DNA from 4 places in the Micromonospora sp. DH13 genome. Region 2 is predicted to be linked to each of the others. Evidence: riboswitches for the same ligand, from Rfam matches in the RefSeq annotation. Region 2 holds a riboswitch; each other region holds the start of a gene.
What was found. Region 2 has a riboswitch for cyclic di-AMP ahead of LPA42_RS13255 (NlpC/P60 family protein). Riboswitches for the same ligand answer to the same signal wherever they lie in the genome.
Positions count from the first base shown of each region.

Region 1 (8,263 bases), on a different contig from region 2:
ACGCCCGCCCGGCCCCACCGACGCCGCTGGGCCCTCTGACCCCGCCCGGCCCTCTGACCCCACCCGCGCAGCGCCGCTCGCGACTCGCCCCGCGCGCCGACAGGCGCTTGATCGACTTCATGTCGGCGACATGGGGGCATCCCGAGCTGCGGATACCCCCACCTCGCCGGCATGACGCGTGGGGCCCGGCCGTCAGAGCCGGCCGAGGATCTTCCTCATCTGGTCGATCTCGCCCTGCTGGCTCGTGGCGATCTGCTGGGCCAGCGCCTTGGCCTCGGGGTTCGCCCCCTCGGCCAACTCCTCCCTCGCCATGGTGATCGCGCCCTCGTGGTGGGCGATCATCAGGGTCAGGAACTGCCGGTCGAAGCCGACGCCGCGCGCGCCGGCCAGCTTCGTCATGTCCGCCTCGGACATCATCCCCGGCATCTCGTGGTCCATCTCCGGCATGCCGTGCCCGTGCCCCGGGGCAGGCGACGGGACCGGCCGGCCCCACCCCGTCAGCCAGCCGGTCATGGTGGCGATCTCCGGCGCCTGGGCGGCCTTGATCGCGGCCGCGAGCCGCTTGACCTCCGGGTCCGCGGCGCGGGTCTCGGCCAACTCGGCCATCTCCACGGCCTGCCGGTGGTGCGGGATCATCATCTGGGCGAACATCACGTCGGCGTCGCCGAACGCGGCCGGCCCGCGCGTCGGAGTCCCGGCGGCGCTGGCGCCGGCAGCGGCGGTGCCGGCGGCCGGCTGGTCGTGGCTGGGCGAACCGTGGTCGGCGGAGCCGCAGGCGGCCAGGCCCAGGACGGCGGTCAGGGCCACGCCGGCAAGGGCGGCGCGGCGCGCGGTCGTACGAGTGGTCATGGTGAATCCTTCGGTCTCGGTCACGTACGAGGGCAGGACGGAGACACGGGTCACCGGCAGAGCCGGGCACCGCGCCGGGGCGTCCTACGTACGCGACACCGAGACCTCGGCCAGCCGAAGGCCGAGCGGGCGGGATGGCGGGGCGCGCGGCCCGGCGGACACGCCACCGGCCTGCCAGCCGGGCGGGCCGGGTGCCCGGGCACGGGTCAGCAGGAGCACGGCGACGAGCAGGGCCACCCCGAGCGCGCCGAGCACCGCCAGGCAGGCGCTCCACCCGGACGGCCCGTCGGCGCGGCCACCGTCCGGCAGCAGCCGGGCGGGCGCACACCCACCGGCCGGACAGCCGGCGCGGGCACCCAGGGTGACGGCGGCGACCATGCCGCCGACGGGGACGGCCATTCCACCGGCGAACGCCCAGAGCGCATCCGCGCCGCCGGCAAGCGCCACAGGGACAGCCGCGCCGCCGGCAAGCCCGACGGGGACAGCGGGCGCCACGGGACCGCCCATGCCGCCGACGAGTGCCACGGGACCGCCCGTGCCGTCGGCGAACGCCGCTGGGGCCGGGTGGCCGTCGCGCGGTGCTGCCCCGTCGTGGCCGGCGTGGGTGCCGCCGGAGTGTGCGCCGTGGCCGAGGGTGTGCATGGCGGCGAGGCCGATCAGGGTGCAGAGCAGCAGCGCGAGGCGACCCCACCGCCCGCCCGTCACCGCCGTCGTCCCCACACCACCACGCTAGAGCCTCGCCCGGGGTCGACTCACCTCGCCTCGCGGATGCGGGCGCGGAATGTGACCCGGCACTGCGAGCCGGGTTGCGGCCCCGGCCGGGATCAGCCGGGGGTGAGGCGGACCCGGCGGAGCAGTTGGGCGTTCAGCGCCACCACGATCGTGGACGCCGACATCAGGATCGCCCCGACCGCCGGACTCAGCGCCACCCCGGCCCAGGCCAGCACCCCGGCGGCCAGCGGCAGGGCCACCACGTTGTAGCCGGCCGCCCAGGCCAGGTTCTGCACCATCTTGCGGTAGGACGCCCGGGAGAGCCGGGCCACCGCCGCCACCCCGCGTGGGTCGGACGAGGCGAGCACCACCCCGGCGGACTCGATCGCCACGTCCGTGCCGGCCCCGATGGCGATGCCTACGTCGGCGCGGGCCAGCGCCGGGGCGTCGTTGACCCCGTCGCCGACCATCGCCACCGTCAGCCCACGTCGTTGCAACTCGGTGACCTTCCCGTCCTTGTCCGCCGGCAGCACCTCCGCGAAGACCTCGTCCACACCGGCACGGAAGCCGAGATCGGCGGCGACCGCGTCCGCCACCGCCCGGGCGTCCCCGGTGATCATCGCGATGGTGCGGATGCCCTGGGCACGCAGCTCGGCGATCGCCTCGCGGGCCTCGGGGCGTACTTCGTCGGCGAGGGCGAGCGCGCCGAGCACCGTGCCGGGGAGGCGGACCAGGTGCAGCACGGCGGCCCCTCGCCCCGCCCAGTCGGCGGCGGCCTGCTCCAGCTCGGTGGGGAGGCCCACGCCCAGCTCGCGCAGCAGGGCAGGCCCGCCCACGGCGTACTCCGTGCCGTCGATCGTGGCCCGCACCCCACGGCCCGGCAGGGCGCGGAAGCCGGTGGCCGGTGCGGGGCCGCCGCGCTGTTCGGCGGCGGCGACGATCGCGCGGGCCAGTGGGTGCTCGCTGTCCGCCTCGACGCCGGCGGCCAGCCGCAGCAGTTCGTCCTCGCCGGTGCCCGCGACGGCCGCGACGCCGGTCACGGCGTGCTCGCCCCGGGTGAGGGTGCCGGTCTTGTCGAACAGCACCGCGTCGACGGTGCGCATCCGCTCCAGCGCGAGACGGTTCTTCACCAGGATGCCGGAGCGCGCCGCCACCGCCGTGGACAGCGCGATGACCAGCGGGATCGCGAGCCCCAGCGCGTGCGGGCAGGCGATGACCAGCACCGTGACGGTCCGCACGACGGCCTCGTCGGTGTCGCCGAGGAGGGACCAGACCACGACCGTCACCACGGCGGTCGCGGTGGCGACGTAGAACAGCCAGGCCGCGAAGCGGTCCGCGAGCACCTGGGCCCGGCCGCTGGAGCGCTGGGCCTCGGCGACCATGCGCTGGATGCCGGCGAGGGTGGTTTCCTCGCCGGTGGCCTGCACCTCGACCCGGAGCGCGGAGTCCGTGGCCACCGTGCCCGCCACCACCCGGTCGCCGACCGACCGGGCGACCGGGCGGGACTCGCCCGTGATCATGGACTCGTCCAGCTCGGCGGCCCCGTCGACGACCCGGCCGTCGGCCGGCACCCGACCGCCGGGCCGGACCAGCAGCACGTCGCCGACGTGCAGCGCGGCCACGGGGACCCGCTCGGTGCCGCCGTCGGGCCCGACCCGCTCCGCGTCGTCGGGCAGCAGCGCGGCCAGCGCCGCGAGGGCGCCCCGGGCCTGCCCGATCGCCTTCATCTCCTGCCAGTGCCCGAGCAGCATGATGGTGACCAGCGCCGCCAGCTCCCACCAGAAGTCCAGGTCGAACGCGCCGGCGCTGGTGGCCAGCGACGCGGCGTACGCCACGCTGATCGCCATCGCGATGAGCAGCATCATCCCGGGTGCCCGGTCGCGCAGCTCCCGGACCGCGCCGACCAGGAACGGCCACCCGCCCCACCAGAAGACCGCAGAGCCGAGCACCGGGCCGACCAGGGCCCGGCCGGGGAACTCCAGCGAGTAGCCGAACCAGTCCATCACCATGTGGCTGGTGACGACGATCGGCAGGGTCAGCGCGAGGCAGACCCAGAACCGGCGGCGGAACATCTCCGGGTCGTGCCCGGCGTGCTTGTCGTGCTCGGCGTGCTTGTCGTGCTCGGCGTGCTTGTCGTGCCCGGCGTGCTCGTCGTGGGCCATGTCTCCAACATGCCCTGCCGCCCGCTGAATCGACAGCATGTCGGCCAGATGGCGGTATCAGGGCGGCCGGAACACCGCCATGTCGCCGACATGGTGTCGGCCGACCTGCGTTCGCAGGTGAGGGTGGCTACGATTCCGGGCGATGGGACGTGGGATCCCGCTCCGGGCGGCCCGCAGGGCGGAGACCGGGCCGCCGGTGGGGCGGGGCGGGGCTTCGGGCGGCCCGCGGGACGGGCAGGTCCTCCGGCGGCCGGCCCGGTGTGGTCGTCCGGGCAGCCGGCCCGGATCGATCGCCCGCGACGCTGAACCGTCCGGGCCGCCGAGCCGTACCCCGCGCTGACACCGTTTGGAGATCGTCGATGGGCGCCGACCACAACCGACCCGCCCCGCCCACCCCACCGAGGGTGCGGCGGGTCCTCGTCGCGACCGTGGTGCCCCTCTTCGTGCTCACCGTGATCGCGGCGGTCGTCCTGTGGCCCCGCGGCGGCGGCCCCGAGGTCGACGGCGGCTCGCCGGTGCCCCGCTATCACGGCACGGTGACCCGGGTGGTCACCGAGGAGTGCCCGCCGCAGCCGGAGACGCCGGAGGGCGGCGGGCCGGGCGTCGCGGACGGCCCGTGCGGCACGGTGACCGTCCGGGTGGAGCAGGGGCCCGACGCCGGGCAGCAGGTCGAGACGCCGATCCCGACCGGCCCCGGCGCGCCCACCGTCGCCGTCGACGACCGGATCGTGCTGGTGAAGCTGACCGACCCGGCCGACCCGGCGGCGAGCGCCTACAACATCGCCGAGCACCAGCGCGGCGCCCCGCTGATCTGGCTGGCGGTGGTGTTCGCGCTGGCGATCGTCGCGTTCGGCCGCTGGCGGGGGGTGGCCGCCCTGGCCGGGCTCGCCGCCACCTTCGCCATCCTGCTGACCTTCGTGCTGCCCGGCATCGGCGCGGGCGGGTCGCCGCTGCCGATCGCCGTCGTCGGCTCCGCGTTGATCATGTTCGTGGTGTTGTACCTCACCCACGGGGTCACCGCGCAGACGTCGGTGGCCGTCCTCGGCACCCTGGGCAGCCTGGTGCTCACCGGCCTGCTGGGCACCCTGGCCACGGCGGCCACCCACCTCACCGGGTACGGCAGCGAGGACGCCACCACCCTGTCGATGTTCCGGGGCGACGTGGACCTGCACGGCCTGCTGCTGGCCGGCATCATCATCGGTTCGCTCGGGGTGCTCGACGACGTCACCGTGACCCAGGCGGCCACGGTCACCGAGCTGGCGCACGCCAACCCGGGGTTGTCCCGGTTGCAGCTCTACCGGGCGGCCACCCGCGTCGGCCGGGCGCACATCGCCTCCACGGTCAACACGATCGTGCTGGCGTACGCGGGCGCGTCGCTGCCGCTGCTGCTCCTGCTCACCGCCGACTCCCGCCCCGTGACCGAGATCCTGACCAGCGAGTTCCTCGCCCAGGAGATCGTCCGCAGCGCGGTCGCCACGCTGGGCCTGATCGCCGCCGTGCCGCTCACCACCGGGCTGGCCGCCGTGGTCACCGCAGCGGGGCGCACGGCGGCGGGACACACCGCCACGGGGCACACCGCTGAGGGGCACACCGCCGCGTCCCGGCCCGGCCCGGCGGACGGCGGGGACGTGCCGGCGGCGCGTACCCCCGGGGGCGGGCGGCGGACCGCGGACCGCAATCTCGCGCTGGAGGCGCTCGGCGGCGGCCGGGCGGTCGAGGGGTTCCCCGACGACCACGCCCCCACCCACCCCCCGGCCGGACGGCCGCACCGAGAAGGAGGCACGGACACCGCATGGTGACACTTCACAGCGTGACCGGTGGCGGCATCCGCCCTGAGAAGCGCATCACTGATTACCGATGGCGATTACGAAATGACGCTTTTAGTCGGCATCCGGACGTAGCTCCCCGCATGGGCTCTCGGGTAACCTCGCTGCCGGTCACCGCCGAAGGCGCGAAGCGGCGCCTGCGGTGCCGCCGCCCAATCGCCGCGAGGCGAGCCGGGGAACCAGGTGCCCGGGGTGAATCCGCGCGAGCGGTAGGGGCCGCTTCCGCCCCGAACCCGTCAGCTAACCCGGTCGGCGGTCGATGGAAGGGAACATTGTGACGGCACCCCTGCACCGCTGGTTGACACCCGTGGTGGCCGTGCTCGCTGCCCTGGCGGTCGTCGCCGGGCCGGCCGCCCCGGCGCTCGCCCTGCCCGCCGCCGCCCCCCAACCCTCGGGGCACGAGGAGGACGACGAGCCCCAGCTCATCACCGACGTCATCGAGGCGACGAACCGGGACTACGCCCAGGCGAAGTCGAAGCTCGAGAAGTCCAAGAAGCGCCAGGCCCAGCTCGCCGACGAGGTGCGCAAGGCCCAGGAGGAGCTGGACGCGCTCGCGCCGCAGGTCGGCGAGATGGCCGCGCAGTCGTACCGGACCGGCCGGGTCGGCGCGATGGCGATGTTGCTGGAGAGCAACACACCGGACTCGTTCGTCAAGCGCGCCTCGGCCCTCGACGAGCTGAACATGGTCAACGCCAACAAGCTGGCCGAGGTCAGCGCGGCGAAGAACCGCGCCGAGCAGGCCAAGCTCGCGCTCGACGCCGAGGTGCGCGAGCAGCAGAAGCAGGCGTCGGTCATGGCGAAGAAGAAGTTCGACGCCGAGAAGGCACTCGCCCTGGTCGGCGGCAAGGGCTTCACCGGCGGCCTGGTCAACGCCACCTCCCCGGTCGCGAGGATCGGGCCGGGCCGGACGTCGGACGGCGACTGGCGGCCCGAGTCGTGCAGCGAGAACGACCCCACCACCTCCGGCTGCATCACGCCCCGCACCCTGCACGCCTACAAGGAGACCAAGCGGGCCGGCTTCAACCGGTTCGTGGGCTGCTACCGGCCGGGCGGGCCGTGGGAACACCCCAAGGGCCGGGCCTGCGACTGGTCGCTCCAGAACAGCGGGTTCTCCCCCTGGCACAACAACGACACCCGGATGTACGGCAACAACCTCGCCGCGTTCCTGATCCGCAACGCCGACCGGCTCGGCATCTACTACGTCATCTGGAACCGGCAGATCTGGTTCCCGGCGACCGGCTGGAAGTCCTACAGCGGGCCGTCCAACCACACGGACCACGTGCACATGTCGCTGCTCTGACGCGGCGCGCCGCGCACGACGAGAGGGGCCGTCCCGCTGTGGGGGCGGCCCCTCTCGTCGTGTCTCGGGCGGCGGTGCGCGTCAGGGCCGGGGGTGAGCGCCGGGCGGCGGGGGTGCGTCAGGCGGCGGCGCGGGCCGGGGTGGCGTCCGCGGCCATGGCGGCCGGCACGGCGGCCACCGTCCGCACCCCGCCGGCACTGAGCCGGTACGACATCCCGACGACCGCGCAGCGGCCCGCGTCGACCTCGGCGGCCAGCACGGGCGACCGGTCGAGCATCGCCTCGACCGTGCACGCGATGTGGATGTCGACGATCTCGTCGATGCCCTCGACGCCCCGCTCGGCGGCCCGGTGCAGGCTGGGCACCACGGCGTCCACCACGGCCCGCAGGTTGCCGGCGGGCTCGCTGCCGGTGCCGGCCGCCGCCTTGGCCGCCTGCACCGCCCCGCAGGAGTCGTGGCCGAGCACCACCACCAGGGGGGTGCCCAGCACGGTCACGGCGTACTCGACGCTGCCCAGCACCTCGGGGCCGACGGTGTGCCCGGCGGTGCGGACCACGAAGAGGTCCCCCAGGCCACGGTCGAAGATGATCTCGGCGGCCAGGCGGGAGTCGGAGCAGCCGACGATCACCGCGAACGGGTGCTGCCCGTCGGCGACGGCCGCCCGGTGGTCGGCGTCCTGGTTGGGGTGGCGCGGCGTTCCGCTGACGAAGCGGTGGTTGCCGGCGTGCAGTTCGGCGAGGGCCCGGGCCGGGGTGCAGGCAGCGCCCGGCTCGCCCGGTCGCCCGACGGACGAGAGGGGGTCTAGCTGCCCGGAGCCCGGCTGAGCCATCGACATGCTGGAATGCTCCATGCCCCATCACCTCGTCATTCACGCGCACGACCAGTTCCCCCACGGTCACACGCAGCGAAAGGCACGTCAAGCGTTACGTGATACACATTTCCTGCTTTGGGAAGGGCTTGCGCGGGCCCGCGCTCCGGCCCGCGTCGGCCCAGGGGCGTGGGCGTCGTCGCCGAGCCCTAACATGTCCGACATGGCGACGACAGCAGGTGGGAACGGGAGCACCCGGAACTGGACGTTCCTCACCAACCACGGCCATGTCCTGCTCGCCATCGCCCGCAACCCGACCGCCCGGCTGCGCGACGTCGCGGACGAGGTGGGCGTGACCGAGCGCGCGGCGCAGGCGATCGTGGCCGACCTGGAGGCCGGCGGCTACCTGCGGCGGACCCGGGTCGGCCGGCGCAACGAATACACGGTCAACCCCAGCGGCCACTTCCGCCACCCGGCCGAGGCGGACCGCCAGGTCGGCGACCTCCTCGCCCTCTTCACCACCGACCAGCCCGAGCGGGACGCCCCGGACCAGACCGGACGGAGCGCCCTGGACCAGGTCGGGCGGATCACCCCGGGCGGGCACACC
Region 1 is NZ_JAHWGR010000004.1:21,138-29,400, reverse strand. Features, by position in the region: gene LPA42_RS04900 (metal-sensitive transcriptional regulator) at 1-1, shown strand, start outside; gene LPA42_RS04895 (DUF305 domain-containing protein) at 193-849, opposite strand; gene LPA42_RS04890 (hypothetical protein) at 934-1,569, opposite strand; gene LPA42_RS04885 (heavy metal translocating P-type ATPase) at 1,674-3,722, opposite strand; gene LPA42_RS04880 (YibE/F family protein) at 4,082-5,521, shown strand; cyclic di-AMP (ydaO/yuaA leader) riboswitch at 5,688-5,818, shown strand; gene LPA42_RS04875 (hypothetical protein) at 5,823-6,848, shown strand; gene LPA42_RS04870 (carbonic anhydrase) at 6,967-7,698, opposite strand; partial or broken gene LPA42_RS04865 (helix-turn-helix transcriptional regulator) at 7,871-8,179, shown strand.
Region 1: it holds a riboswitch for cyclic di-AMP, as region 2 does, so the genes downstream of both, LPA42_RS04875 (hypothetical protein) here and LPA42_RS13255 (NlpC/P60 family protein) in region 2, are expected to answer to the same signal.

Region 2 (5,183 bases):
TTCGCAGGCAAGACGCCCTCCCCGACCGGGGCTAATGGCACGCCAATGGCACGCCGCGTGATCGTTGACCTTGTAACCTCGAAGGCCCTGGCTCGGGACTTGCGTCCTGACCAGGGCCTTCGTGCGTGGAGCGGGTGACGGGAATCGAACCCGCACTGTCAGCTTGGGAAGCTGATGTTCTGCCATTGAACTACACCCGCAGGCGGACCCACTGTACCCGACACCGCTGACGCGTGCACCCAGGCACCCCTCGCGCGCCCCATCGTCCCGATCGCGCCGACACCCGGCCGACCAAGATCCGCAGGCCATCGTCGGTACGCGGGATTTTCATCGCCGCAACATATGCCCATTCTCAAATGCCTCGATGGGTTGTAACGTCTCCCGCACGTTCAAGCCACGGCGCGACACACCCCCTGTCGCGCCGCCAGAAAGAGGTGGGCCCATGGGACTCCGTCCCAACCTGCTGACCCGGCGCACCGCCGGCGTCGCGTCGACGACCCTCGCGCTCCTGCTCAGCACCGCCGCCGTGGGTGTCGTCCCGGCCGCTTCGGCCTTCTCCGCCGCCCCGACCGAGGCGTGCGCCGAGCCGGCCGACGTCCACTCGGACGCCCGGGTGAAGGCCGGCGCGCACGCCAAGCACGAGCCGAACGAACTGACCGCCAAGGAGACCCGCGAGCGGGAGGCCGACCTCGCCGCCGCCCTGCGCGAGCGGGCCAACTACCGGGCCGGTGCCGGCGCCGCCGCGCTCGCCACCGTGACCATCCCGGTCGTCGTGCACGTCATCCAGGAGGACAGCACCCGCGCCGGCGGCAACATCCCGGACTCGATGATCAACTCGCAGATCAGCGTGTTGAACCAGGCCTACGCCGGCGCCACCGGCGGCGCGGCCACCGCCTTCAGCTTCCAGCTCCAGAAGATCAACCGGGTCACCAACCCGGCGTGGTTCCCGATCGTGCAGGGCTCCTCGGCCGAGCGCTCGATGAAGTCCTCGCTGCGCGAGGGCGGCAAGAACACGCTGAACATCTACCTCGGCGAGCTGAGCGACGACCTGCTCGGCTGGGCCACCTTCCCGAAGCGCCGGCTCGACAGCATGGACGGCGTCGTCGTGCTGACCGAGTCGCTGCCGGGCGGCACCGCCACCAACTACAACCAGGGTGACACCGGCACCCACGAGGTCGGCCACTGGCTGAACCTCTACCACACCTTCCAGGGCGGCTGCTCCGGCTCGGGCGACGGCGTGAGCGACACCCCGGCCGAGGCGTCGCCGGCATACCAGTGCCCGACCGGGCGGGACACCTGCACCGCGACCGGCCTGGACCCGATCACCAACTTCATGGACTACACCTACGACTCCTGCATGTACCAGTTCACCGCCGGCCAGGCGGCCCGGATGCTGACCGCGTGGAACGCGTACCGCGCGGCCTGACGCACCACTGCCGCTGATCGTTCCGGTGCCGGCTCCGTCTCCCGACGGGCCGGCACCGGCGTCTGTGGGGGTCAGGCCGCCGCGCGATGGGCGCCGCGCCCGTCGAGGACCGACCGCCGATCCGGTACGCCCACCGCGCCCCCGCCCGGGGCGGTGCTCGCGGCGTCGGTGGTGGCAGTGGTGGTGGTGGTGGCCGCAGCGCCAGCGGCACCGGGGTCGAGCCAGACCTGCACGGCCGGCCGACCGGTCGCCTCACCCGGGCGCACGGTGCCGGCGTCGCCGCGCCGGGCCAGCATCGCCACGTCGACGGTGAACTCGAAGAGCCGCCAGTCCACCTGCGGCGCGGCTCGCCCGATCTCGGCGAGCCGGGCCACCCGGGCCTGGTCGGTCACCGGCCTGGCGTGCCCGGCCACGTACGCCTCGTCGTCGCTGTCCTCCGGCGGGAAGGAGTGCAGCGCGTAGCGGCCGTCGCGTTCGAGGTCGCGCCGCTTCGGCGAGTCGACGACGAAGCAGAAGAGCCCCTCGTCGGTGATCACCGGGGACACCGGGTGCACCCGGGGGCCGCCGTCGGCGCGGACGGTGGCCAGGTAGCCGAAGCCCGGCCCGTACTGCTGCATGAGATGACGGATCCCGTCGGCGAGTCGTGGCTCGTCAGCGGCGAATTCGGACCAGGAAGCCATGCCGGCATTCTATCGAACACCTGTACGACACGCGAAGCGCGACGCGCGGGTCGGGCACCCGATTCGCAGGCCCGCTGAGCAGCCCCGCTGACCGGTCCCGCCGACCCACCTCGCTATGGTGTTGCGATGCTGCTCTCCGACCGCGACCTCGTCGCCGAGCTGAAGGCCGGCACGCTCGCGCTGGAGCCGTTCGAGCCGACCCTGGTGCAGCCGTCGAGCATCGACGTACGCCTCGACAAGCTCTTCCGGGTCTTCAACAACCACCTCTACACGCACATCGACCCGTCGGCGCAGCAGGACGACCTGACCTCCATGATCGAGGTGCCCGACGGCGAGCCGTTCGTGCTGCACCCCGGCGAGTTCGTGCTCGCCTCCACGCTGGAAGTGATCTCGCTCGGCGACCAGCTCGCCGGCCGGCTGGAGGGCAAGTCGAGCCTGGGCCGGCTCGGGTTGCTCACCCACTCCACGGCCGGCTTCATCGACCCGGGCTTCACCGGCCACGTCACGCTGGAGCTGTCCAACGTGGCGAACCTGCCGATCACGCTGTGGCCGGGCATGAAGATCGGCCAGCTGTGCATCTTCCGGCTGTCGTCGCCGGCCGAGCACCCGTACGGCTCGGCGGTCTACGGCTCGCGCTACCAGGGTCAGCGCGGCCCGACCCCGAGCCGCTCGTGGCAGAACTGGCGCACCTGGCCGCCCCGCTGACCCCTGCCCCCTGACGTACCGCTCCTCCTGCGGCACGCTGCGGCGCGCTGCGCCACCCTCCGCGGTCCTCCCGCCCGAGGGGTGTGAGAAGGGGCCCCTTCTCGACCGTACGCGTTAAGAAGGGGCCCCTCCTTGCACCTCAGGCGGGGCGGCCGAAGCTGTGGATCGGGCCGTCGTCGACGCGCTTCATCTTCACCGGGACGCCGGCCCGGGAGGCGTGCACCACCCAGCCCCCGCCCACGTACATGCCGACGTGGTGCAGGTCGGAGTAGTAGAAGACCAGGTCGCCGGGGCGCAGGTCGGCGCGGCTGACCTTGGCGGTCACCGACCGCTGCTGGGCCGCGTTGTGCGGCAGCGAGACGCCGGCCTTCGCCCAGGCGGCCAGCATCAGCCCTGAGCAGTCGTACGAGTTCGGGCCCTCGGCGCCCCAGACGTAGGGCTTGCCGATCTGGGCGCAGGCGAACTTCACCGCCGTCCCCGCGCCGCCACCCGGATAGCTCGCCGGGCAGGGGGCGGGCTTCAACGGGCCGCCGCCTCCGTTGCCGTACACCTTCAGCCGCAGCTTCTGCAGGCGGTCGATCTCGGCGTTGATCTGCTTCTTCTTCGCGGCGAGCTGGGCCTCGGTGCGGGTGAGCTGGGCGACCATCTCGTCGAGAGGCTGCTTCTTCGCGGCCAGCTCGTCGCGGAGGTCGACGACCGCCTGGACGTCGTGCTGCTGGCGCTGGGCGAACCGGTCGAGCAGCTCCAGCTGCCCCATCATCTGGCTCGGCGTGCGGCTGCCCAGCAGGGCGTTGACCACCGAGATGTTGTCGCCCTTGTACGCCTCGGCGGCGAGGCCGCCGACCTTCTTCAACGCCTCGTCCACCTGGCGCTGGAGCGGCCCGATCCGCGCGGCGAGCGCGTCGGCCTTCTTGCGCTTGGCGGCCAGGTCCTGGCGGGTGGCGTTGTGCCGCTCGATGATCGGTTCGAGCTTGTTCCAGTCCTCGTCGATCTGCCGCTCGATCTCGGCGACCGAAGGGTCGGCGTGGGCCACGGTCGGTGCGCCGGTCAGGACGACGGCGACGCCGACGAGGGCGGCGAGGACGGTGGTGCAGCGTGACCAGCGGGTACGCGGCGCAGCCGGCATCCGGTCGGCGTCGGCCGACCGGCGTGACGGGCGCCGCGGGGCATGGAGTGCCACCGGGCTCCGTTCTCCTTCTTCCTCTACCGCCTACCGGGTTAGCTGACGGGTTCGGGCGGGAAGGGAGAGCGCCCTACCGCAGCGCTGCTGCGGATTCACCCCGGCGTACCTGGGTCCCCGGCTCGCCCGGAGGCGACTCGGCGGTGTCGCACCGTCACCGCCCGGCTGGGCGGTGCAGCTACCGGCCGACAATTGGCCAGAGTAGAGACGATCGCCATCGATCCGCAACCCGACCGGCCGTGACACACCGTACAGGCCCGTGGCCGGCGTCGATGTCCGCCGCACGGCGAAGGCCCCCGGTCTGGTGACCGGGGGCCTGCGGGTGGTGCTGCGCGGCGCGGCCTTCGCGGGGGCCGGGCCGGGTCAGCCGGGTCGGCGGAAGCCGGCCACCGGCATGGTGTTGATGCTGCTCACGTTGACCGGCTTGCCGGCGCGGGGCGCGTGCACCATCTTGTCGTTGCCGATGTAGAGGCCGACGTGGTGCAGGTCGCTGAAGAAGAACACCAGGTCACCGGGGCGGGCCTCGGAACGCGGGATGGCGCGGCCCTCGTTCCACTGGGCGCCGGTGAAGTGGGTCAGGTGGATCCCGGCCGCCTTGTAGGCGAACTGGGTCAGGCCGGAGCAGTCGAACGAGTTCGGGCCGGTGGCACCCCAGACGTACGGGTCGCCGACCTGGGCGCAGGCGGTCTTGATGGCGGTGCGGGCAGCGGCGCTGACCACGCCGGTGACCGTCGGGCAGCCCTCGGTGGACACCACGGTCTTCGGCATCGACGCCTGGAGCCGCTTGATCTCACCGTTGATCTTGGTCTTCTTCGCCGCCAGTTCCTTGGTCTGCTTCTCCTGGGAGACGATGAGCGTGTCGAGCTTCTGCTTCTCGGTGTCGTACTTCGCCCGGACGGCGAGCACGCCCTCGACCTGCTTGCGCTCCTGCGCGGCCAGCCGGTCCAGGATGGTCAGCTGCTCGGCGAGGGTGCCCGGCTTGGTGCTGACCAGCAGCGCGCCGATGTCCTGCGACGGGCCGGAGATGTAGTAGCGGGAGGCGAGGTCGCCGACGCGGTTCATCGCCAGCTCTGTCTCAAGCGCCAGCGGCTCGATCTTCTTCTGCACCTCCGCCGCCTTCTCGCGGTTCACCTTGAGCTGGGCGCGGACCTTGTTGTATTGCTCGATGGTGGGCTCAAGCTGCTCCCACTGC
Region 2 is NZ_JAHWGR010000011.1:51,945-57,127, forward strand. Features, by position in the region: gene LPA42_RS13230 (e9imm peptide) at 1-11, opposite strand, end outside; tRNA gene LPA42_RS13235 (tRNA-Gly) at 127-200, opposite strand; gene LPA42_RS13240 (zinc metalloprotease) at 443-1,426, shown strand; gene LPA42_RS13245 (pyridoxamine 5'-phosphate oxidase family protein) at 1,498-2,106, opposite strand; gene dcd (dCTP deaminase) at 2,233-2,811, shown strand; gene LPA42_RS13255 (NlpC/P60 family protein) at 2,951-3,991, opposite strand; cyclic di-AMP (ydaO/yuaA leader) riboswitch at 4,004-4,144, opposite strand; gene LPA42_RS13260 (NlpC/P60 family protein) at 4,355-5,183, opposite strand, start outside.

Region 3 (8,263 bases), on a different contig from region 2:
GCGGGTGAGCAGCGTCACCGGCGCGCCGTCGCCCGCGTACCGGTAGGGCTCCAGCTCGGCGTCCCAGGCCGTGCCGAGCGCCTTGTCGAGCGCGTGCGCGAGGGCCTCGGGGGCCCGCGCGGCGGCCATGATGCCGCGCAGCCGGTCCTCGCCGAGCTGGATGTCGCCAGCCGCGCCGACGGTCGCCCGGAACAGGCCCCGCCCCGGAACGTACATGAAGCGTTCGCCGTCGACGCCCGCGCTCGGTTCCTCGGTCACCTCGAAACGGATCATGGGCCACTGCCGGAGGGCAGCAGCCAGCTCGGCGCCCGTCCCCGGGCGACCGGTCCACCCGCACTCGGCCCGGCGGGCGCCGGGATCGACGGGCTGGGCCGTCCACTGCAGGTTGACCGGCGCGGCAAGGACGCGCGCGATCGCCCACTCGACGTGTGAGCACACGGCGAGCGGGGTCGAGTGGACGTATACGACGCCACGCGTTGGCACGGTGACCTCCCGGAGAGCGAGGTGCGTCTTCCCCTACGACCTCGACACCCGAGTGGCTGTTGGAACACATGATGACTGGTGGGGCGGATGGTGCGCCAGGGAATCGGAAAATTCGCCGCCCCGGACGGGGGACGGAATGCCGGGCCGGCGGCCTCGGTTGTGCCCTCCGACAGTCGCGGTGACCAGCCAGGCATCGTGGTCGTGTACAGTTCTCTCGGCGGCTTGTGCCGCGCACATCTTCGGCGGGGCGAGGCTCTTCCCGGGCGTCCCCCGTCACAGCCCCCGGACGTTCCCCGTCCTCCCGTACGTCTCCAAGGAGTACCTCCGTGGCGAGCAACACCTCTAAGACCGCGCGCGCGTCAGTCCGGGCCGGCCAGGCTGGCCAGGGTGGGGCCCTCAGCGTGCTGGGCGAGTTCAAGTACCTGATCCCGCTCAACGGCGGCAAGCACGCCTACGTGCGGAACCTGACCAACGGCAAGACCGCGCACCTGCGCACCGACTCCGACGCCTTCGTCGAGGAGATCCGGGTGCTGGCCGCCGCCGGCCACGCCGCCAAGATCCGGGCCGAGCTGAACAGCCTCGCGGCCGCCCACCCCGACCACGGCTGGGACGCCACCGAGAAGCGCCTCGCCGAGGCCGGTGTCTTCGGCGGCTGAGCCCGCCGCGACACCCGCTCGACCGCTCCACCTGCGACAACCGCTTCACCTGCGCCACCGCGAACCGCCCGCCGGGCCACCCGGCGGGCGGTTCGCCGTCTGCACCCCGCTCCCGCGCCCCTCTGGGCCGCGGAGGTGAGAAGGGGACCCTTCTCTACCGCAGGCGTTAAGAAGGGGCCCTTCCTTGCACAGGGTTGGCGTGGTGTCATGGCGGGTAGTCGGTTTGTTACTGCTGGGTCACCCGGCGGTGAAGTTTCCGTGGCGGCCCGAGGGGAGGCGGCGATGCCGGAACACGTGGAGGTGCGGCTCACGGACGACGTGCGCCTGCACGTCGAGACGTCCGGGCCGGCCGACGCCGACGTCACCGCCGTCCTGCTGCACGGCTGGACGCTGGACGGGCGCAGCTGGCACCGGCAGCTCGCCGAGCTGCGCGAGCGCTTCGGCGACCGGGTCCGGGTGGTCACGTACGACGCCCGGGGGCACGGCCGGTCCGGCTGCATGGCGCTGCGCACCGCCACCCTGGCCCAGCTCGGCGACGACCTGGCCGCCGTGCTCGACGCCGTCGCGCCGGCCGGGCCGGTGGTGCTGGTCGGGCACTCGATGGGCGGCATGACGATCATGGAGTACGCGCACCGGCACCCCGGCCACTTCGCCGCCCGCACGGCGGGGCTGGTGTTCGTCTCGACCACCGCCGAGGGGCACACCCACACCGTCTACGGCCTCTCCCCCCGCATCGCCCGGCTGATCCGGCTGGCCGAGACCACGGGCGCGGGGGTGCTGGCCCGCTGCGGCGCGTGGCGTCCGCCCCGGGCGCTGCTGCGCGCCCTGCGGCCCAGCATCCGCTGGATGCTCTTCGGCGACCGCTGCGACCCGACCGACATCCGGCTGGTCACCTCGGCGGTGGCCCGGGCCACGCTGCGCTCGATCGGCGGGTTCCGGGCGTCGATCGGGGCCCAGCACCGGCTGGACACCCTCGCGGCGCTGGCCCACCTGCCGGCGGCGGCGCTGGTCGGCGACCGGGACCGGCTCACCCCGCCGCCGTGCGCCGAGTCGATCGCGGCGGCCCTGCCGGCGACGGAGCTGACGGTCTGCCCGGGCGCCGGGCACATGCTGATGATGGAGCGGCCCGAGCAGGTGAACGCGGCCCTGGCCGGGGTGCTGGGCCGGGTGCTGGCGGGCGCGCCGGAGGCGTCCGCGCCGCGCTGACCGGGGGCCCCGACGGGGCCTGGCCGGGGCCGCGGCGGCGCCGACCGGGGGCCCGCGCCGGCCGCCCGGGACGTGGGGTGGATCGCGGCGGCGGCATGGCCCCGCGAAGCCGTCAGCTGCTGGCCGTACCCTCACCCGGTCACCCCGGCGCGCCGCCGCGCCCCTGGCGCGGCCGACGCCGCCGTCTGCGAGGAGCCCGTACGTTGACCGACCGCACGACCCTGGAGCAGGAGATCGCCGCCGAGCAGCGGCACCTCGACCGGGTGTACGCCCGCCTCGCCGAGCTGCGCCGCTTTGCCGCGCAGGCCGAGAAGGACGGCTACCGCCTGGCCCGGGTGGGCAACTTCGGGGCGCTCGTCGAGCGGGACGCGATGGTCTTCCACGCCGCCCAGCGCCGGCACGTGCTCGATGCCGAGCACGAGGGGCTGGTCTTCGGCCGGCTGGACCTGCGCGAGGGGCAGGTGCTGCACGTGGGGCGGCTCGGGGTGCGCGGCGAGGACGCCGAGACCCTGGTCGTGGACTGGCGGGCCCCGGCCGCCGCCGCCTTCTACCAGGCGACGCCCGCCCAGCCGCTGGGCGTGGTGCGGCGGCGCACGATCTCCTCGTCGGCGGAGCGGGTGACCCGGATCGAGGACGACCTGCTGGATCCGGCGGCGGCCCCACCGGACATGGCGGTGGTGGGCGACGGAGGGCTGCTGGCGACCCTGTCCCGGGCCACGGGCCGGGGGATGCGGGACATCGTGGCCACGATCCAGCGCGAGCAGGACGAGGCGATCCGCTCCCCCGCCTCCGGGGTCACGATCGTCTCGGGCGGGCCGGGCACGGGCAAGACGGCGGTGGCCCTGCACCGGGCGGCGTACCTGCTCTATTCCGACCGCAGCCGCTACGCGGGCGGCGGCATCCTGGTGGTGGGCCCGTCGGCGGTGTTCGTGGAGTACATCGCCTCGGTGCTGCCGTCGCTGGGCGAGGAGACGGCGACGTTGCGCTCGCTGGGGTCGATGTTCCCGGGGATGGGCGCGACGCGCACCGACCTGCCGGAGGTGGCGGCGGTGAAGGGTTCCCTGCGGATGCGCCGGGTGCTGGAGCGGGCGGTGCGGGACGCGGTGCCGGGCGGGCCGGGCGAGTTGCGCCTGCTCTACCGGGGTGAGCTGCTGCGGCTCGACCGCCGGGAGCTCGACGGCATCCGGGACCGGGCGCTGGGCCGGGGGGCCCGCCGCAACGAGTCGCGCCGGGCGGGCTTCGACGGGGTGTTCGCGGCGCTGTGGGCGCAGGCCCGGCGGCTGGGCATCGGCCGGCTGCCGGAGCAGCGCGCGTTCGAGGACGAGATCGCCGAGCGGCCCGAGTTCCGCGAGTTCCTCAAGGCGTGGTGGCCGCGGCTGCACCCCCGGCACGTGCTGGGCTGGCTGGCCCGCCCGGACCGGCTGCGGCGATACGCCGCCGGGGTGCTGTCCCAGGCGGAGGTGGGCCTGCTCGTCGAGGCGTACCGGGCGCTGGACGTCGAGGGGCTCACGATCGCCGACGTCGCCCTGCTCGACGAGCTGGACGCGCTGCTGGGCAAGCCGCTGCAGCCGAAGCGGGCGAAGCGCGACCCGTTCCAGCTCGCCGGGGGCGTACGCGAGCTGAGCACGCATGCCGACCGGCAGCGCGCGGCGCGGGAGGCGGCCCGGGAGCGGCCCGAGGACTACCGCGACTTCGCGCACGTGGTGGTCGACGAGGCGCAGGACGTGTCGCCGATGCAGTGGCGGATGATCGGCCGGCGCGGCCGGTTGGCGTCCTGGACGGTGGTGGGCGACCCGGCGCAGACCGCGTGGACGGGGGACCCGGAGGAGCTGACCCGGGCCCGGGACGCGGCGCTGGGCCGCCGCCGGCGGCACCAGTTCGAGCTGACCACCAACTACCGCAACTCGGCGGAGATCTTCGCGGTGGCGGCGGCGGAGATCCGCCGGCTCTACCCGGACCTGGCGCTGCCCCGGGCGGTGCGGTCCACCGGCGTGGCCCCGGTCGAGCTGACCGTGCCGGCGGCCGAGCTGGCGGCGGCGACCGTCGCGGCGGTCGGCGACCTGCTCGGCGAGGTGGAGGGCACGGTCGGGGTGATCACGCCGGTGCCGCGCCGCGACGAGGTGGCGGGCTGGCTGGCGGGCCGGGCCGCGCCGCGCCTGCAGGTGGTGACCAGCCTCCAGGCCAAGGGCATGGAGTACGACGGGGTGGTGCTGGTCGCCCCGGGCGAGATCCGGGCCGACCCGGGGTCGGGCGTGCGGACGCTGTACGTGGCGCTGTCCCGGGCGACCCAGCGCCTCGTCACCGTCGAACCCACGGGCTGATCCGGCGCCCGGCCGTTCCCCGGCCGGACCGCTGTCGATCACTTGCACATATTGCGATGTGAGCATAGATTGGGCCGGGCGGGGATCACGGACGGAGGGTGTGGGCGTGGGCGCAGGTCATGACCACCACCACGGGGCGGCGAACGCGGCGGACCGCCACTCGGGTCGACTCTGGGCGGCGTTCGCGCTGCTCGCCGCGCTGATGATCGTCGAGGCGGTGACCGCGCTCGGCACCGGCTCGCTGGCGCTGCTCTCCGACGCCGGGCACATGTTCACCGACGTGCTCGGCATCGGCATGGCGCTCGCCGCGATCACCGCCACCCGGCGGGCCACCGCCGACCCGCAGCGCACGTTCGGGCTCTACCGGCTGGAGGTGCTCGCCGCGCTCGGCAACGCCCTGCTGCTCAGCGGCGTCGCCGTCTACGTCCTCGTCGAGGCCGTCCGCCGCTTCGGCGACCCGCCCGAGGTCACCACCGGCCCGATGCTCGTGGTGGCGGTGCTGGGCCTGCTCGCCAACGTCGCCGCGTTCGCCCTGCTGCGCAGCGGGGCGAAGGAGAGCATCAACCTGCGCGGGGCGTACCTGGAGGTGCTGGGCGACCTGCTCGGGTCGGTCGGCGTGATCGGCGCGGCGGCGCTGATCATGGCCACCGGCTGGTGGTGGGCGGACCCGGCGGTGGCCGTCGCGATCGGCGTGTTCATCCTGCCCCGCACCTGGCGGCTCGGGCGGGCCGCGGTGCGCATCCTGGTGCAGGCCGCGCCGGAGCACCTCCAGGTGACCGCCGTGCACGACCGGCTGGCCGCCGTGCCCGGCGTGGTCGAGGTGCACGACCTGCACGTCTGGACGCTGACCTCCGGCATGGAGGTCGCCTCGGCCCACCTGACCATGGCGCCCGGCGCGGAGGTCGGCGCGGTGCTGACCGCCGCCCGCACCGCCCTGCACGAGGACTTCCACATCGAGCACGCCACCTTGCAGGTCGAGCCGGGAGCCGCCCGCGACGGCTGCGGGCCGGCCGGCTGGTGAGACCGAGGCTCATCAATTTTCGCGACATTCGTGGCCGAATGACTGACTTGACAGGCTTCATCCGCGTACCCTCCGTCACGGAAGCAGCGCTGGTCCCACGCGCACCGGTAGGCTCGGCCCCGGCCATCGCCGGGCGGCGCCCTCCGGCGCCTGTGGTGGCCGCCGCCTAATCGCCTGCGGGCGAGCCGGGGAACCATGTTTGTGGGGTGCATCCGCTCCAGCGGTAGGGATCTTCCGTCCCGAACCCGTCAGCTAACCCGGTCGGCGGCTGACGGAAGGACATGCATATGCCAGTAGTGGCACCTGTAGGAAGGATCGCCGCCCGGGTGGCGGCGGCGCTGGTGCTGACGCTCGCCGTCGGCCTCGGGGTCGCGCCGGTGACGCCGGCCGGGGCCGCGCCGCCCGTCGGCCTGCTCGCCGCCGCACCCGGCGACGACGAGGAGGGCGGCACTCCCGCCCTGCGCGCCCAGCTCGAGGCGGCGAGCAAGGGCTACCTGGAGGCCAAGACCGCCCTCGACCGGTCGGTGAAGCGGCAGCAGCAGCTCGGCGGCCAGCTCAAGACGGTCGAGGCCGAGCTGGTCACCCGCGGCACCAAGGTCGGCGAGATCGCCGGGGTGGCGTACAAGAAGGGCCGGCTCACCGCCGCCTCGGTGCTGCTCGACAGCAGCTCCCCCGAGGGGTTCCTGGACCGGGCCGCCGCGCTCGACACGATCGCCGCGAACGAGGACCGGGCGCTGCGCGAGCTGCTGACCACCCGGGACGAGGCGACGAAGACCCGGCAGGCGCTCGACGGCGAGATCCGCGAGCAGCGCAAGCAGGTCGCGCTGATGGGCAAGCGCAAGGAGCAGGCCGAGCGGGCGCTGACCGTGGCCAACAACAAGGCCAGCAGCAGCGGCGGCGGGTCCAGCCCGGGCGGCACCTCCAGCGCGAACGCCACCCCCGCGAAGCGCAACTCCGACGGCTCCTGGCCGGCGGAGTCGTGCAGCGTCAACGACCCCACCCCCGCCAACGGCTGCATCACCCCGCGCACCCTGCACGCGCTCAACCAGGCCAAGGCCGCCGGCTTCACCCGGTACGTCTCCTGCTACCGGCCCGGCGGCTCCGGCGAGCACCCGAAGGGGCGGGCCTGCGACTTCGCCGCGCAGAAGGGCGGCTTCGGCGGCGTGGCCAGCGGCGGGGACCGCACCTACGGCAACAACCTGGCGGCGTACTTCGTGCGCAACGCCGACCGGCTCGCCGTGCTGTACGTGATCTGGTTCAAGCAGATCTGGCTGCCCAGCAGCGGCTGGAAGGCGTACAGCGGCGGAAACGGGGACCCGTCCAGCGACCACACCAACCACGTGCACCTGTCGGTGATCTGACCCGCGCCCGCCCCGGCGGCCCTCCCCCGACGGGACGGTCGCCGGGGCGCTACGCCGCCCGGCCGAGCACCTCGCCGAGCCGGCGGGCCAGCCCGAGGTGCGCCGAGCGGGCCTGCCGGAAGGCGTACGCGAACAGCGGCGTCGGTGCGACCAGGGTGATCTCCACGTCGACGCGGACGAGGCCGTCCGGCTCGTCGCGCAGCCGGGTGTGGTTACGCACCGTCGTGGCCGGCCGCTGCCGGGCCACCGTGACGATCTCGTCGTCGGTCACCACGAGCACGTCCGCCTGGTACGTCACGCCGAAGCGCACCGGCCCGGCGGCGAGCTGGTCGGTGATCGCGTAGCTGGCCAGGGCGCCCGGTCGGGACGACAGCCGGCGCACCCGCGTGATCAACGGATGCAGCTCGGTCTGCCGGGCGGGATCGCTGAGCAGCGCCACCGCCTCCGCCCGCGAGCAGCGGGCCTGGACCGAGTACTGGAAGCTGTCGCGCCGGGGCATCCGTCGATCGTCCCCCACCCGGGGGCGTGGGGGAAGGGTCGAAGGCCCCGGCGCGTGGACCAGCGCGGGCGGCCGCGTCAGGCGCCGGGCAGCACCTCAGGGGTGGCCGTGCCCGCGAGGTAGGGCTCCGGGGCACCGAAGAGCCCGAGCAGGCCGGTCACCCAGAGCTGCCGGTGCACGAACCGGCTCGGCTCGGTGACGACCAACTTCACCCCGCTGACCTCGGCGGTCTGGAAGCCGGCCACCATCGCGCTGATGCCGACCGAGTCGATGAAGGTGACGAGACGCATGTTCAGCTCGATGCGGGCGGGCCGCCCCTTGGTGAGCACCTCGGCGATGGCTTCACGCACCTCGTACGCGGTGTCGACGTCGATCTCACCGCGCGGGGCGATCTCGATGACACCACCGGAAAGAACCGACTTCACGATCGACAGGCTCACGCGAGCACCTCCACTCGCCCGTTGACGGGCGCCTCATCAGTACGCGGGCCGCGACCGAGAGTATTCCTCCGATGGCCTCGGTCGCCACCCCTCGGGATGAGCAATTCGTGGATCAGGGCAAAACACGTTGCCCTTATCCGGACTTTTCAGATCCTGTTTGCCGCACGACCGGCCCGGGGGCCGGTGTCGCCGACCCAGGGTAGCGGTCCCCTCCGACCTTTGCGCGCACCCCGCTCCCCGGGCGTGTGCCCACCCGGCCGCCACCGGCGGGACCCG
Region 3 is NZ_JAHWGR010000027.1:92,981-101,243, reverse strand. Features, by position in the region: gene LPA42_RS23670 (DUF3145 domain-containing protein) at 1-483, opposite strand, end outside; gene LPA42_RS23665 (hypothetical protein) at 810-1,139, shown strand; gene LPA42_RS23660 (alpha/beta fold hydrolase) at 1,422-2,345, shown strand; gene LPA42_RS23655 (AAA family ATPase) at 2,549-4,666, shown strand; gene LPA42_RS23650 (cation diffusion facilitator family transporter) at 4,773-5,687, shown strand; cyclic di-AMP (ydaO/yuaA leader) riboswitch at 5,841-5,970, shown strand; gene LPA42_RS23645 (hypothetical protein) at 5,975-7,048, shown strand; gene LPA42_RS23640 (hypothetical protein) at 7,098-7,547, opposite strand; gene LPA42_RS23635 (STAS domain-containing protein) at 7,625-7,987, opposite strand.
Region 3: it holds a riboswitch for cyclic di-AMP, as region 2 does, so the genes downstream of both, LPA42_RS23645 (hypothetical protein) here and LPA42_RS13255 (NlpC/P60 family protein) in region 2, are expected to answer to the same signal.

Region 4 (8,263 bases), on a different contig from region 2:
CGGCGTGTCCACGTCGATGGTCAGCGTGTCCGGGGTGTACGTCTGGAGCTTGAGCGCGTGCGCGCCGCTGGCCGCCACCGCGTCCACGATGGCCAGGGCCCGGTCGAGGCTGCCGTTGTGGTTGCCGGACATCTCGGCGACCACGAAGGGCCGCTCGCCGGTGCCCACCGCGTGCGGGCCGATCTTGACTGTCGTCATGTTCCCCTGCTCAGTTGCGTCCACACCACCTGGTGCGGCGTGCCGTCGACGTCCCGCTCGTAGCGCCGGACGATCGTGAAACCGAAGCGCCGGTGCAGCGCCAGCACCGGCCGGTTGGTGGCCAGCGTCTCGCCGCCGAGGGTGCGCGCGCCGAGGGTGTCGAACGCGTACGCGATCGCCGCCTGCTCCAGCGACAGCCAGGCCGGCATGAGCGCCCGCCGCGCGTCCAGCCCCTCGACGTCGAGATAGAAGCCCCAGGTCAGCGCCCTGTCCGGGCTGGTCACGCCGGAGAAGGTCACCACGCCGCAGGGCTGCCCGAGGTGCTCGTGCACCAGCACCCGCCGGTCCGGGTCGACGCGTACGCCCGCCCACCAGGCGGCGTGCTCGGCCGCGCCGATCTCGTGCCGGGTGAGGCTGACCTCGCGGACCTGCGGGTGGTTGCGCCAGCGCAGGATCGTCGCCAGGTCGCCGTCGCGGGCGGGCCGCAGCGCCCCGCCGGCCCGGGTGGCGGTCGTCCCGCTCGTCCCCGTCCCGGTCATCCGCGTCCCGCCATGGCGCTGCCCTGTTCCGCCCCCGCCGGCGTGCCCTCGGCGGCCAGCGGCCCGCTCCCGCCGGACGCCGCGTCGGGGGCCGCCGCCCCGGCGGGCGACGCCGGCCGCAGCGAGCCGGCCAGCCGGTGCGCCCGCCGCAACGTCTTGTACGCGAGGTAGCTGTCCCGGGCGACGAGGCGGTGCTTCAGCCCGGCCACGCCGCCCGGCCGGGCGTACCCGCCCGAGGGCAGGTAGCGGCGGTAGTGCTCGGCGACCCGGCGGAAGAACCCCCGCCGCAGCCTCGGGTGCACCCGGCCGTCGTTGCCCACCACCACCAGATAGTGGTTGATCATCAGGCCGAACAGGTCCGTGCGGATCCAGTCCTCGGTGACGTGCTCGGCCACCCACTGCTGGAGGCGCTCGTACTGGACGAACGCGTCGAAGTGCCGGCCGCTGCGCGTCGAGGTGATCGCGCCGAGCCGGCCCTGCCGGTAGTGGTAGCAGACGTGGTCCAGCACCCCGATCCGGTCCGCGGCGATGAGCAGCGGGTGGCTGAACGGGATGTCCTCGTACCAGCCGGGGTGGAAGCGCAGCTCCAACTCGTCGAGGAACGCCCGGCGGACCACCTTGTTCCAGGCGGTGTGCTGCACCCGCAGCAGCTCGGGCCGGTCGGCCAGCCGGACGCACCCGTCGACCCCGCGCAGCAGGTGGCTGCTCGCGTCGACCTCCAGCCGGCCGCCCTCGTGCACCCGCAGGTGGTCCACCAGCAGCACGTCCGGCTCGTCGCGGCGCAGCCGCGCCAGCACCACCGGCAGGGCGCCCGGGGGCAGCCAGTCGTCGCTGTCGACGAACCACACGTACCGGCCGGTCGCCTCCGCCAGCCCCGCGTTGCGGGCCAGCCCCAGCCCGACGTTGCGGGTCAGGGACACCACCCGCACCTGGGGCCGCCCGGCCGCGTACGAGCGCAGCATCTCCCCGCACCGGTCCGGGGAGGCGTCGTCGACGGCGACCAGCTCGACCTCGGCGGCCTCGGCGGCGGACAGGCCGCCGAGGATCGACTCCAGGCACTGGTACAGGTACGCCTCGACGCCGTGCACCGGGACGACGATGCTCAGCAGCGGGCTCCGCGTCGGCTCATTGACCACGCCCGACACCTTCGACCGCCCGGATGGACGGCCCCGGAACCTGACGTATCCGCCGGGGGTGGGCTCGCTGAACAGACCCCCTACGGAGGGTTAACGGTTGAGCATCCGCTTCATCCGGCCGCCGGCCGCCCGCATCCGGGCCCGCAGCCGGTGCGACTCGAACCCCGCGACGGTCTCCTTCAGCTCCTGGTTGCGGTCGTGCAGCCACTGGATGCGGGCGATCAGCTCGGCCGGGTCGGTGGCCGACTGCGCGCGTACCGCCGGGGGGAACGTCGTCTCGGCGACCTGCCGGTCGAACCGGGCGGCGCTGTCGCCGTCGGCGAAGGAGACCCCGAGGTCGTGCTTGGCCAGGAACGCCGTCATCGTCGCGTACCGGGCCTTGTGCCCGTTGTTGAGCGCGCTGTAGTCGGCCTCGTCGTAGAGCTCTATGGCGTCCACGTCCGGCGGGACGTCCTTCATCAGCCGGTGCGGGATGTCGAAGTACCGGGCCAGCTCCAGCGTCCGCGAGTCGTGCGCGAAGAGGTAGCCCGGCGTCCCCGCCACCAGCGCCGTGATGGTGCCGTGGATGCGGGTGCCGAAGTTGAAGTCGAACCGCGACAGGTAGTCCATCCACGTCCACGGGTCGACGAACATCCGCACCTTGTCCTCGGTGAACAGCGGGTGGGAGGTGTGGATCGGGATGGCCGCCTTCTTGCCCCGGTCCTCCGGGGCGTCGCCGAAGAGCAGGGTGCCCAGCGTCTTCAGGTCCTGCGGCAGGTAGCGCAGGTTCGGGTACCGCCGGTGGTGCGAGGCGATGACCTTCGCCATCGACTTCACGTACGGGGAGACGGTCAGCGCCACCCGGTCCTCGACGGTGAGCGTGGTCTTGCGCTTGTCGACCCGCAGGCTGTCGCCGTGCAGGAACATCGACGGGCAGCCGATCACGTCGACGGCGGAGAAGCCCAGGGTCCGCAGGTACCCCTCGGTGATCTCGCCCCGCACCCCGATGCTGTGCGACCGGTCCAGCACGGCCGAGACGAACGCCTTCACCGCGTCGTCGATCGGCCGCAGGTACTCCCGGTCGCCGTCGACGTTGGTCTGCGCGCCGACCCCGAACACCACCACCGGGATCTTCAGCCGCTCGATCAGCCGGGTCATGGCGACCAGGCGGTGGGCGTAGCTGCGCCGGAACGCGTTCGCCAGCGGCACCACGAACACGTCGTACCGCTCGTTGATCTCGTCGGCCTCGCGCGGGTTGACCCGGAACTCCGAGGAGGTGACCTCCGCCGTCGACGTCCGCAGCAGCTTGTGCGCCGCGTGGCTGAACACGAGGTTGCCAGCGTTCTCGCCGATCCAGTTGCGCTCAAACGTCTCCTCCGGCGACTTGACGTCGAACGGCCCCTTCTTGGCCCGCAGCAGGATCCGCTGGTGCATCCGTGTTGTCCCCTCGTCGTGGCCGAGACCGCGATATTAGGCCATCGCGCCCGTGCCGCCGCCAGGCGCGTCACGTGCCGGCCGACGGCGGGCGGCGCGCCCGGCCGCACCGGGTAGGGTGCCGGCGGGGCGGCACCGCGCGGCCCGCCGCCACCCGGGCGGCGGCCTCGACCCGGGGCGTCCGCGAGGAGGAGAGCGGTGCTGGTGACCCCCGCGGCCGGTCGGGCCGCCGGCCTCCCCGGCACCCCGACCGTCGTACGCCCCGACGCGCCGGCCCGTTCGGCCAGCCGGCTGCCCTCGCTGACCGGGCTGCGCTGGGTCGCCGCCCTGCTCGTCTTCGGCTACCACGTCGGCACCATGCGGATCGTCGGCCAGCCCGAGGCCAAGGCCGTCGTCGACTGGCTGTTCACGCTGGGCCTGTCCGGCGTCGAGTTCTTCTTCATCCTCAGCGGCTTCGTGCTGGTCTGGTCGGCCCGCGACGGGGACCGCCGACGCGACTTCCTGCGCCGCCGGCTCGCCAAGATCTACCCGAACCACCTGCTGATGTGGGCGGTGGTGCTGGTGACCGGGGTGTGGGTCTTCGCCGACCCGGTCAACGTCCGCGCCGCTGTGGAGAACCTGTTCCTGGTCCAGGCGTGGGACCCGACGCCCGGCTACTTCTACAGCGTCAACTCGGTGAGCTGGTCGCTCTCCTGCGAGCTGTTCTTCTACGTCTGCCTGCCGTTCGCGCTGCCGCTGGTGCGCCGGGCCCCGGTCGGGGCGCTGTGGGCGGTGGTGGCGGCCGTGCCGCTGCTGATCGTGGCGCTCTGGCCGGGGCAGCGCCTGGTGCCGCAGGAGAGCACCTGGTGGTTCACCCAGATCTTCCCGGTCGTGCGGTCCCTGGAGTTCTGGATGGGGGTGGCCGCCGCCGAGCTGCTGCGCCGGGGGCGCTGGCGCGGCCCGGGGCTCACCGCCGCCAGCGTCATGTTCGTCGTCACCTGGGTGGTCGCCGCCCAGTGGATCCGCGCCGAGCTGTGGGCGGCGCTGCTCGCGGCGGCGTACCTGCTGGTCATCGTGGCCGCCGCCGACGCGGACGTGCGCGGCGCGCGGACGCCGTGGCGGTCCCGGCCGATGGTCTGGCTCGGCGAGGTCTCCTTCGCCTTCTACCTGGTGCACGTCTTCGTCATGATCACCGTCCTGCGGCTGGCCGACCGGCTCGGCACGGGGCTGCCCGGCTGGTGGGGCCCGCTGGCGGCGCTCGGCTTCCTGCTGGTCAACCTCGGCCTGGCCGCGCTGTTGCACCGGTGGGTGGAGATGCCGCTGACCCGCCGGCTCGGGCCGCCGCGCCGACCCCGCGCCCCGGCCGCCGCCTGACCCGCCGCCCGCTCCGCCGCCGACCCGGCCCCTGACCCCGCCGCCGGTGGCGGGTGGCCGGCGGGCGCGTGGCCAGTGGTGCATCGCCCGTGGTGCGCCACGCCGCGTTCAGCAGGTGACACGCTCGCCGGCGGTGCGTGGCGCGGCCGGTGGCGGTAGCGTGGACGGGTGCTTCCCGTCGCGCTGACCTGTCCCCTGTGGTGGGTCGCGCGCTGGACGGCGCGGACGCTGGCGACCCTCGCCGTCGTGGTCGCGTTCTCCCTCGGTGCCGCGTCGCTGCCGCCGGGCACGATGCTCCCCGCCGGCGTCGACCCCGGCCAGGCCGGCTCCGGCCCTGCCGTCGCCGCCGCCTCCGTTGCGGGGTCCGCCGCCGTCGCGGAGGCCCGCACCGTCGCGGCATCCGCCGCCACCGGGTCCATCGCCGCCGGCTCCACCGCCGCAGCGGGTGCCGCCGGCCCGTGGCCGCCCGCCGACGCACCGCCGCCCGCCGAGGCCGGGCCCCCGCAGGTCGCCGCGCCGGCCCCGCAGCGGGTGCCGACCGGGCTCGTCCCCGCCGCCGTCGGCCCCCGCGCGCCGCCGGCCGCCTGAGCCACGCGGCGGGCCGCGCCCGCCACCACCGTCGCCGACGACCCTCACCCACCGCCGCCCCAGCCGCCGGGCCCGTACGCCGCAGGCGTCCCGCCCGGCGGCGGCCCGGATCCCTTTCCGCCTCCCTGCCCGCGAGGTGCCGACCATGGACATCGTTCTCTACCAGTTCCTGACCGAGGTGCCGCTGGCCGCCGCCATCTGGTCCGTGCTGCTCGTGCTGGCGCTCACCGTGCTCGCCGTGCTGGTCGCCCGCCCCGAGCGGGACCGCCCTGCCGCCGTCGAGCCCCCGGCCCGGCCCGCCGCCCCGCCCGCCCCGGCCGCCGCCGACCTGCGCCGGTACGCCGAGGAGGTGGCGGTGGCCGCCGCCGGGGCGGCGCAGAACGCCCGCCGCCGACGGGCCGCCTGGACGGCCGCCCAGGACGCCGCCGAGCGGGCCTGGCAGGCGTACGACGAGGCGGAGACCGCCGCCCGACGCTTCCGCGACGCGGGCGCGCTGCCGACGCCGCACACCCCGCGTACCCCCGCCGAGTACGCGGCCCGGGAGCGCTGGCTGCACCACGCCGCCACGGCGGCCCACCTGCGGGGCGAGTTGTCCATCGGGCAGCTCTGCGACGTCTTCGCCCGCCGGGGCGGCTGGGACCCCCGGCTGCACCCGGTGGAGCAGGAGGTCGTCCTGGCCCGGGCCGTCCGGGACGGCAGGCTGGCCCGCTACCGTGCCGCCGCCGCGCGCGAGCGGGCCGCGTGGGGCGATGCCGAACTGGCGGCCGAGGCCGCCCGGGCGCTGGCCGCCGAGGCGTACGCCGCCGCCGAGCGCGCCCGGCCCGCCCACGCGCCGACGACCAGCGCAACGGCCTCCGGCAGGGTCCTCGGGATCACCGGCTGGCGCCCACCCCGCCCCGCCCCGGCCCGGTAACCGCGGACACCGCGGTGGTGGTGATCGCGGCGACCACGGTGATCGCGGTGATCGCGGTGATCAAGAGGTTTGAGTCATCGCGGAGATCAACCCTGACGCTTTTTCTCTTGATCACCGAGGCGGGACGCGGCGGGGGCGGGTTGGGTGGGTGTGAGGCGGGTCATGGTGGGGTGGGATCGGGCAGGCGGGGCTATTCGGTTTGATCCGGGGCGGTATTCGCCGAGATTCGGGCCGCGTCGTCCCGTTGCGGGTTCGTTGGCGTCGGATGGGTCGGCAGTACCATTGAGTCACGTCAGTCTCCGAATGCCCCGTAAATAGGTCGGCCAGGGGACGTTTAAGCAGGTAGCGTGGGGTTGGCAGGGCTTTCGTCGGCCAGTAGTGTCGGCCCGTCCGGTGCGGTACCCGATCGCAAGAGGCGACGCCGCGCCGACCCGCTCAATCGTGACGATCACGAACCGGGGACCCATTGCACGTCCGGGGTGAATCCGCGGGCCACGGCCTGCGGTAGGGCGATCTTCCCGCCCGAATCCGTCAGCTAACCCGGTAGGCGGTGTCGGAAGGAGTTCCATCCTCGTGCAGTTTGACCCCACCCCCCGGGTTGTTCCTCCACCACGGAGCCCGGTGCCCGTGTCCGCCGCCGCCGAGCCGGCGCACTGACCGTCGCACCCCTGCGTACGCCCGCCTGAGCGGGCGCCCCAGAAAGCGGACCCCACCCGGCCGCGGACACGTCCGCGCTGCCGTGCGCCGACGCGCGCCCGGGTGCCTCCGCTTCCGCCCCCGTCCCGTGGAGGAACACGTGAACGATCAGCTCAAGCGGCACCTGCGGCGACTCGCCACAGAACGCCCGTACCAGGTCGTCGCCGGCTCCGCCGCGGCGCTGCTGCTGGCCTCCGGCACCGGCGCGCTGCTCGCCGCCGTCGACGACGACGCCCCCGCCCCGCAGCGGACCACCAACGCCGCCGTGGCCGAGGTGGCACCCCGCCTCGACGGCGCGGCCAGCCGCGCCCAGGCCCGGATCGCCGCGCCGCTCGCCTCCCCGAGCAGCGCCGCGCCGTCGCCGAGCGCCACCTCGGCCGCCCCGAACCCCGACCTGACGGCCTCGGCGACGCCGAAGAAGACCACGGCGAAGCCCGCGGCGCCGAAGCCGCCGTCGTCGAAGGTCCTCGACTACGACTACGAGGCCCAGACCACCTACTACTACTGCGGCCCGGCTGCGGTGCGCAACGCGCTCTCCGCCACCGGCGTCGACGGCACCCAGGACGACCTGGCCGCCCGCCTCGGCACCACCGAGATGGGCACCAACTCGGCCTACGACACCACCCGCGTGCTCAACGAGATGGTCAAGGGCGAGCCGTACCGGACCCGGCTGATCCCCGGCGGTGCCGCCACCTCGGCGGAGACGGAGCGGCTCCGGGCCGACGTGGTGAAGGCGGTCAGCGCCGGTCGCGGCGTCGTGGTCAACATCGCCGGCGACGCCACCGACGTCGACGGCGGCTGGCACTCGTTCCCCGGCGGCCACTACATCGCCGTCGTCGGCTACCGCGACTCCGGGCGGACCGTGCGCATCGCCGACTCGGCGGACCCGGCCGTCCCGGCGTACTGGATCAGCACCGCCGCGCTGGCCCACTGGGCGGCGACGCGGGGCTACTCGGCCTGACATCACCCTCCCCCCACCGGCCCCGGCTCTCCTGCGCAGAGAGCCGGGGCTGGTGCCGTCTCCGGGCAGGCGGGGGCGGCCTCGATTCTTGGACAGTTGCGGTTCAGGGCGAACAGCACCTGTCCAAGAATCGGAGGCGGGACGATCAGGCGGTGGGGGAGTGGCTCATCGCGTCGGCGGCGCGCGGGGCCGGGGGGTTCCAGCCCGGCTCCAGCTCCCGGCGGGCCGCCGAAAGGAACGCCTCGGCGTACGACTCGGCCGGGAAGTCGCCCAGGTAGTGGGCCCGGGTGCCCCAGCGGGCCGCCGCCTTCGGGTCGGTGTCCAGCAGCAGACCGAGCACCTCGTCGAGGTTGCCCGCGTCGCGCCGCAGCACGTAACCCGAGCCGGCCAGCGGGAACCGCTCGACGAACCGGTCGCCGTCGCCGACCATGTCCGTCACCGCGTACGGCTTGCCGGAGTAGAGGTA
Region 4 is NZ_JAHWGR010000003.1:210,709-218,971, reverse strand. Features, by position in the region: gene pseI (pseudaminic acid synthase) at 1-198, opposite strand, end outside; gene LPA42_RS04515 (GNAT family N-acetyltransferase) at 195-737, opposite strand; gene LPA42_RS04510 (glycosyltransferase) at 734-1,873, opposite strand; gene LPA42_RS04505 (polysaccharide pyruvyl transferase family protein) at 1,964-3,286, opposite strand; gene LPA42_RS04500 (acyltransferase) at 3,485-4,639, shown strand; gene LPA42_RS04495 (hypothetical protein) at 4,808-5,227, shown strand; gene LPA42_RS04490 (hypothetical protein) at 5,373-6,140, shown strand; cyclic di-AMP (ydaO/yuaA leader) riboswitch at 6,563-6,705, shown strand; gene LPA42_RS04485 (C39 family peptidase) at 6,925-7,797, shown strand; gene LPA42_RS04480 (CDP-glycerol glycerophosphotransferase family protein) at 7,943-8,263, opposite strand, start outside.
Region 4: it holds a riboswitch for cyclic di-AMP, as region 2 does, so the genes downstream of both, LPA42_RS04485 (C39 family peptidase) here and LPA42_RS13255 (NlpC/P60 family protein) in region 2, are expected to answer to the same signal.